DNA from 3 places in the Kitasatospora sp. NPDC001095 genome. Region 3 is predicted to be linked to each of the others. Evidence: riboswitches for the same ligand, from Rfam matches in the RefSeq annotation. Region 3 holds a riboswitch; each other region holds the start of a gene.
The links. Region 3 has a riboswitch for cyclic di-AMP ahead of ACWDBB_RS29165 (M23 family metallopeptidase). Riboswitches for the same ligand answer to the same signal wherever they lie in the genome.

Region 1 (2,253 bases), on a different contig from region 3:
AGATGACCCAGCTCCAGGGTGGCCTGGCCGAGGTGGCGGGGGATCAGTACCGCTCCGGCGGCATCGACCCGTCCGTCCAGCTGATGCTCTCCTCCGACCCGTCCGGCTACCTGGAGAAGGCCTCGACCGTCCAGCAGGCCAGCACCAGCCAGGCCGAGGCGCTCAAGGGGCTGCTGGAACAGCAGCGCCGGCTGGACCAGGAGAAGGCCGAGGCGGCCGCCGTGCTCGCCTCGCTGGACACCACCACCAAGGACCTCAATCAGGCCAAGGCGGACGTCAACACCAAGCTGAAGGCCGCCCAGGACCTGCTGAACTCGCTCGGCGCCGCCGACCGCGCCGCGCTGAAGGCCCAGCAGGCGCAGGACGACCGCGCCTCGCGCGGCAGCGAGCGAGTCGACCTCGGCAGCCTGCCGCCGGCCAGCGGCTACGCGGCCGTGGCGATGGCCAAGGCGATGAGCAAGCAGGGCTCGCCGTACGTGTGGGGCGCCACCGGCTCGACCACCTTCGACTGCTCGGGCCTGATGGTCTGGTCGTACGGGCAGGCGGGCGTCTCGCTGCCGCGCACCTCGCAGGAGCAGGGCCACTACGGCACCCGGGTGCCCTCGCTGGACCAGGCCCAGCCCGGCGACCTGGTGATCTACGGCTCCGACATGCACCACGTCGGGATGTACATCGGCAACGGCATGGTGGTCCACGCGCCGCACACCGGTGACGTGGTGAAGGTGATGAAGGCCGACGCGATGCCGATCAACACCATCCGCCGGGTCTGACGGTCCGACACGCCCGCCGGGCTCCCTCGAGGGCCTGTGAAAAGCGCCACCCTCCCTTGGGGGTGGCGTTCGGCTTTCCCGCCCTTTCGCGACCACATGCTGAGAACCGATCAGCCTTGTGTGTGCCAGTGGTCACCATCGGTCATTTTCACAAAAGAACTTGGGTAATCTTCTGCCTTTTTTCTGACAAGGATTTGAACGGATCACGGTTCAGTTACTAGGGTCATGCTCCGAACCACCGCACTGTCGATCGCCCAGCCAGGGTGGCGGCGGTGGTTACCGCCGAGTTCGCGAGGCAGCGGGGCAGGTCGAAGCGACTGCCCGACAGGGGAGCCCAGTGTTCGGGGGCGCTGCGGAGCGGAGCCGGGGAACCATGTTCCTCCGGGGTGAATCGGCGCCAGGTCGGCCGGTGGAACGGCCGTGAGGCGTCGTAGGGCATGCTTCCGGCCCGAACCCGTCAGCTCACCCGGTAGGCGGACGTAGGAAGAAGGAGTCCGCCTTCGTGGCGTCCCATCGTCGTCCCAAGCCCGCCGGTCGCGCCCGCGTCTCGATCCTGACGGGTGTCGCCGCGGCGGCCGTCGTCCTCTCCGCGCAGGGTGCCCACGCGGACCCGCAGCCGACCAAGGAACAGGTCAAGGGGCAGGTCGACCAGCTCAACGAGCAGGCCGAGGTCGCGACCGAGAACTACAACGCCGCCCAGGCCAAGCAGCAGGAGCTGGAGAAGCAGGTCTCCGGCCTGCAGGACCAGGTGGCCCGTCAGCAGGCCCAGGTCACCGAGCTCCAGGGCGGCCTCGCCGAGATCGCCGGCGAGCAGTACCGCAACGGGGGCATATCCCCGACCGTCCAGCTGATGTTCTCCTCCAGCCCGGACAACTTCCTCAGCCAGGCCGGCACGCTGAACCAGGCCGGCAGCACCCAGAAGGGGCAGCTGAAGGAGCTCCAGGAGCAGCAGCGCAAGCTCGACCAGGACCGCAACGAGGCCCAGGGCAAGCTCGCCGAGCTGGAGTCGACCACCCAGCAGCTGAAGGCCTCCAAGGACGAGGTCCAGGGCAAGCTGAAGGCGGCCCAGGACCTGCTCAACACCCTGACCGAGCAGGACCGCCAGGCGCTGCGCCAGGCCGAGGAGAAGGCCGCGGCCGACGCCAAGGCCAAGGCCGACGCCGCCCAGGCGCAGCAGCAGCAGGCCGACCGCGCCTCGCGCGACAACAGCCGCGGCAACCTGGCGACCGGCTCGACCGCCGCTCCGGTGAAGGTGGCCGCGGGCAGCTCGCGCGGTGCCGCCGCCCTCTCGTACGCCGCGTCCAAGGTCGGCAGCCCGTACGTCTGGGGCGCCACCGGCCCGGGCTCCTTCGACTGCTCCGGCCTGATGGTCTGGGCGTTCAACCAGGCCGGGGTGTCGCTGCCGCGCACCTCGCAGGCGCAGGCCGGGGCCGGCACCCGGATCGGCTCGGACATCTCCCAGGCCCAGCCCGGCGACCTGCTG
Region 2 (2,253 bases), on a different contig from region 3:
GGACGCGGCGCTCGACCTGTTCGGCGCCTGGACGGTGCCGGGGCTGCCGCGGCTGCTGGTGACGGAGTTCCCGGAGCTGGCGCCGGAGCCGGGCCCGGAGGAGATCGACGCGTACCTGGCGCAGCTGCCCGTCGAGGAGTGAGGCGCGGCGCGGGAGGCCCCGGTCCAGGGCCCTCCCGCGGGTGCGTCGGTGGGCGTGCGTCAGGGGTTGAGGCCGCGCTGCTGGAGCCAGGGCTCCGGGTCGACCGGGGCGCCGCCGCCGGGGCGGACCTCCATGTGCAGGTGGGGGCCGGTGACGTTGCCGGTCGCGCCGACCTTGCCGATCTGCTGGCCGGTGGCGACGTTGCCGGAGCCCTTGGTGATCGAGGAGAGGTGGCAGTACCAGATCTCGGTGCCGTCGGGCAGGGTCTCGACGATCCGGTAGCCGTACGAGCCGGCCCAGCCGGCCGAGGTGATGGTGCCCTGGCCGAGCGCGTGGACGGGGGTGCCGGTGTCGGCGGCGAAGTCCAGGCCGGTGTGCAGGTTGGCCCAGTAGCGGGCGCTCTGGCCGTAGTGGGCGGAGAGCCGGTAGTCGTTCACCGGGAGGGTGAGGGCGGCGGCCTTGGCCCGCTCGGCCTCCTCTGCGGCGCGCTTGGCCTCGGCCTCCTTGGCGGCGGCCTTGGCTTCCGCCTCCTGGGCGGCCTGCAGCCGGGCGGTCTCCTCGGCGGCGGTGCGCTGGCTGTCGGCCTGGTGCTGGATGCGGGCGGCGAGCGCGAGGCCGGGGTCGGCGGAGAGGGCGACCGGGGTCTCGTCCGGGACCTCGACGGCGGGGGCGGCGGCCGGGGTCGCCGAGGCGAAGCCGGTGGCGCCCAGCGTGGCGGCGACGGCGGTGACGCCGAGCAGCGGGGAGGCCCCGCGGGTCTGACGCGGCATCCGGTGGCGGTTGGTGTCGGCCTCCGCGGCGAACGCCTCCGGGCCGAAGGCCTCGGGGCCGTCCGGGCCGGGGTGGTCGAGGAGCTGGGTACCGGCTGCGGGGCCGGCCGGGTGTGCCGGGGTGTGCGTCGACGCCACGGAGGCGCGCTCCTTTCCTTCCTTCGCGCCTACCGGGTTAGCTGACGGGTTCGGAGCAGGAAGGTCTCCTACGGCCGGGCCGGAGCCCCGCCGATTCACCCCAAGGAACGTGGTTCCCCGGCTCCCTGACCTGCCCGGGGGCGGGTCGGCGGGATTAGGCGACGGCGCACGGTGCCGTCTGGGTACGGCGTTGACAACCGCGCTGCGTTATCAAACGTTAATCCTAGGAGGCTCTGATTCCAAGCCATCCGTTTCGGGCCGCCCGATCCCAGGTGAACGGACGTCAACGAACGACCCCTCACGCACGGCCCCATCTGAGTACCCCTACTCATGTGCGGCCCGGCCGGGCGGCCGCATCCTGACGCCATGAGCGCACCGATGCAGACCCGCACCACGGCCGCGTACCACATCCAGGCCGTCCTCTCCTTCGCCCTGTCGGGCATCGCCCTCGCCGCCGGGATCGCCTACTTGCCGGTCGGCGGGTGGACCCGGGCCTTCCTCGGGATCGGCCTCCTCTACACCGTCACCTCCGCGTTCACGCTGGCGAAGGTGGTCCGGGACCGGCAGGAGTCCAACGAGATGGTCACCCGGGTGGACCAGGCCCGGCTGGAGAAGCTGCTCAGCGAGCACGACCCGTTCAAGGTGGAAGGGGTCTGACCGCACCCGTCCGACCGCGCCCCTTCCCCCCGGCCCGCCGACCGCTTGACGGCTAAGGCTATTAGCCTTAGCTTTATGGCTATCGGCAGTACCGCCGATGCCCAGCACCCGCGGCCCGAGGAGGACCCCGTGAACGGCACCATCACTCCGAGCACCCAGTACCTGAGCGTTCCCGGCGGCCGGATCGCCTTCGACGACACCCGGCAGGGCGACGGCACCCCCGTCGTCCTGCTCCCGGGCATGCTCGACAGCCGGGCCGCGTACCGGCACCTGCGCCCGCTGCTGGTCGCCGCCGGCCACCGCGTCGTCACCATGGACCTGCGGGGCTTCGGCGAATCCTCGATCAGCTGGGACGACTACAGCCCGGCCGCCATCGCCGACGACGTCCTCGCCCTGCTCGACCACCTCGGCATCGAGCGCGCCGTCCTCGCCGGCAACTCGTACACCGGGGCGACGGTCGTGAAGGCCGCCGGGGACGCGCCCGAGCGGGTCGCCGGGATCGTCCTGATCGACGCCTTCGTCGAGAGCCCGCCGCCGGGCGCCCTG
Region 3 (2,253 bases):
GATCCAGCGCCAGCCGGGGCCGTCCACCAGCCAGCCGCCTAGGAACGGGCCGACCGCCGCCGACACCCCGCCCAGGCCGGACCAGAGGCCGACCGCCGCCGAGCGGTCGTCAGGGTGGAAGACGGCCTGGAGCATGGCGAGCGAGCCGGGGGTGAGCAGTGCCCCGCCGATGCCCTGGACGGCGCGGGCGGCGATCAGCACGTGGATGTTCGGTGCGGCGGCGCAGGCGGCGGAGGCGATGGCGAACCAGACCACGCCGATCAGGAAGACCTTGCGCCGTCCGTACCGGTCGCCCAGCGCGCCGCCGAGCAGGATCAGGCCCGCCAGGGTGAGCAGATAGGCGTTCAGGGTCCATTGCAGGGACGCGAGGGAGGCGCCGAGGTCGGCGCCGATCCGGGGCAGGGCGACGTTCACCACGGTGCCGTCGAGCATCGCCATGCTGGAGCCGAGCACCGTCGCCAGTAGTACCCAGCGGCCCTGCGCGGTGCTCAGGCGCAGGGTGCCGGCCTCTGAGGTGGCCACGGGCGAATCCTGCGCTGCCGGGGCGCACGTGACAAGGGTCACCGGTGGGTGTGTTGACGGTGGGCGGGGTGTGAGTGGGCGGCTGCGCAGCGTCGCGGATCTCGGCGCAGGGTCGTGGATCAGTGGCGGGGGGTGAATGGATTGTGTACGGAACGTGTGCTCCGGCCTGCGGAGGGTCACCGGGGAAGGGGGAATGGTTGCGCTTTCAAAGATCGACATTGCTTCACCCGAACGGATGGGTTTTAGTTCAGCGACCGCCCGGCCAGTCCGGACGGATCCGCCGGGTGGAACGCCGAGTCCTGCCGCTGCCCGGTGGTTCGAAACGAACTCTGTACGGCAGGAGCGGGGGACCCACAGGTAAGTCGCCGGACCGGAGTTCGCGCCTCAGGGCGCGGGCGTCCAGGACCGGCTAGGGGTGAAGCCGCGCATGCGGCCGGGCAACTCCAGCCCGAACCCGACAGCTCACCTCGCAGGCGTCGGAGAGGAAACTTCCATGCCTGCTCAGGCTCGTCGTATCGCCCTGCCCCGCGCCGCCCGCATCGGCATCGCCACCGCCGTCACCGGCGTCTCCTTCGCCCTCCCGCTCGTCACCGCGATGAGCGCCCAGGCCCACACCGCTCCGGCCGCCCCGGTCGCGCAGGCCGCCGCCTCCGCCCGCGCCGAGTCGGCCGCTGCTCCGGCCGCCCAGGCAGTGCAGGAGAGCTACCGCGTCGTCAGCGGTGACACCCTGTCCAAGATCGCCGAGGTCAAGAACGTCGAGGGCGGCTGGCACGCGCTGTACGAGCAGAACCGCTCGGTCGTCGGTGCCGACCCGAACCTGATCTTCGCGGGCCAGCGGCTCGCGCTGCCGGGCCACGCCGTCGCGCCGTCGGCCGACTCCGCTCCGGCGAAGGCCGCCGCCCCGGCCGAGTCGGTCGCTCCCGCGACCCAGGCCGCCAAGGCGCAGGACCGGGTCCAGGTGCGGACCGAGGCCGCCAAGCCGGCCACGCAGCTGCAGACCCAGCTGCAGGTCGCCACCCCGGCCCAGGCCGTGACCGCCACTCCGGTCGCCGCCGCCACCTCCGGCTTCGTCGCCCCGCTGGCCAACCCGAGGCTCGGCACCGCCTACGGTGTGGCCGGCTCGATGTGGGCCTCCGGCCACCACACCGGCCAGGACTTCGTCGCCTCCACCGGCACCCCGCTGCGCGCCATCGCCAACGGTGTCGTGGTCAAGGCCGGCAACGGCGGCGCCTACGGCAACGAGGTCGAGATCAAGCTCGCCGACGGCCACTACGCCGAGTACGCGCACCTCTCCTCGATCGGCGTGAGGATCGGTCAGGCCGTCACCGTCGGCCAGCAGATCGGCCTGTCCGGTGCCACTGGCAACGTGACCGGCCCGCACCTGCACTTCGAGGTCCGCAACGGCTCGGAGTACGGCTCGGACATCAACCCGGTCGCCTACCTGCGCGCGCACGGCGTCGCGCTCTGACCCACGGCTGAGCTCCGAGGGTTTCCGGAACCACCGTCGCTGCGGGGCGAAACGATCCTCCGGGATGGTCATGTCGGGTGACCGCTCGACCGGGTGATCGCCGCACGGCGGACATGGGCGCGGGACACGCCCAGGCCGGCCCGGCCGTACGAGGACTCCTCGTGCGGCCGGGCCGGCCACTGCCGTTTCCGTGCCGCCCGGCTGTTCCCGGGTTTCGTTCGGACGGGTCGAACGCGGCGTCAACTCCGGTGTCACGGAGGGGT

Region 1: it holds a riboswitch for cyclic di-AMP, as region 3 does, so the genes downstream of both, ACWDBB_RS19220 (NlpC/P60 family protein) here and ACWDBB_RS29165 (M23 family metallopeptidase) in region 3, are expected to answer to the same signal.
Region 2: it holds a riboswitch for cyclic di-AMP, as region 3 does, so the genes downstream of both, ACWDBB_RS03860 (M23 family metallopeptidase) here and ACWDBB_RS29165 (M23 family metallopeptidase) in region 3, are expected to answer to the same signal.

Annotation. Positions count from the first base shown of each region.
Region 1 covers NZ_JBSFKQ010000021.1:37,317-39,569, reverse strand. The annotation lists gene ACWDBB_RS19225 (NlpC/P60 family protein) at 1-770, shown strand, start outside; cyclic di-AMP (ydaO/yuaA leader) riboswitch at 1,109-1,262, shown strand; gene ACWDBB_RS19220 (NlpC/P60 family protein) at 1,273-2,253, shown strand, end outside.
Region 2 covers NZ_JBSFKQ010000002.1:419,411-421,663, reverse strand. The annotation lists gene ACWDBB_RS03865 (hypothetical protein) at 1-142, shown strand, start outside; gene ACWDBB_RS03860 (M23 family metallopeptidase) at 202-1,050, opposite strand; cyclic di-AMP (ydaO/yuaA leader) riboswitch at 1,063-1,221, opposite strand; gene ACWDBB_RS03855 (YiaA/YiaB family inner membrane protein) at 1,417-1,707, shown strand; gene ACWDBB_RS03850 (alpha/beta fold hydrolase) at 1,783-2,253, shown strand, end outside.
Region 3 covers NZ_JBSFKQ010000048.1:20,988-23,240, reverse strand. The annotation lists gene ACWDBB_RS29170 (MFS transporter) at 1-522, opposite strand, end outside; cyclic di-AMP (ydaO/yuaA leader) riboswitch at 876-1,013, shown strand; gene ACWDBB_RS29165 (M23 family metallopeptidase) at 1,016-1,990, shown strand.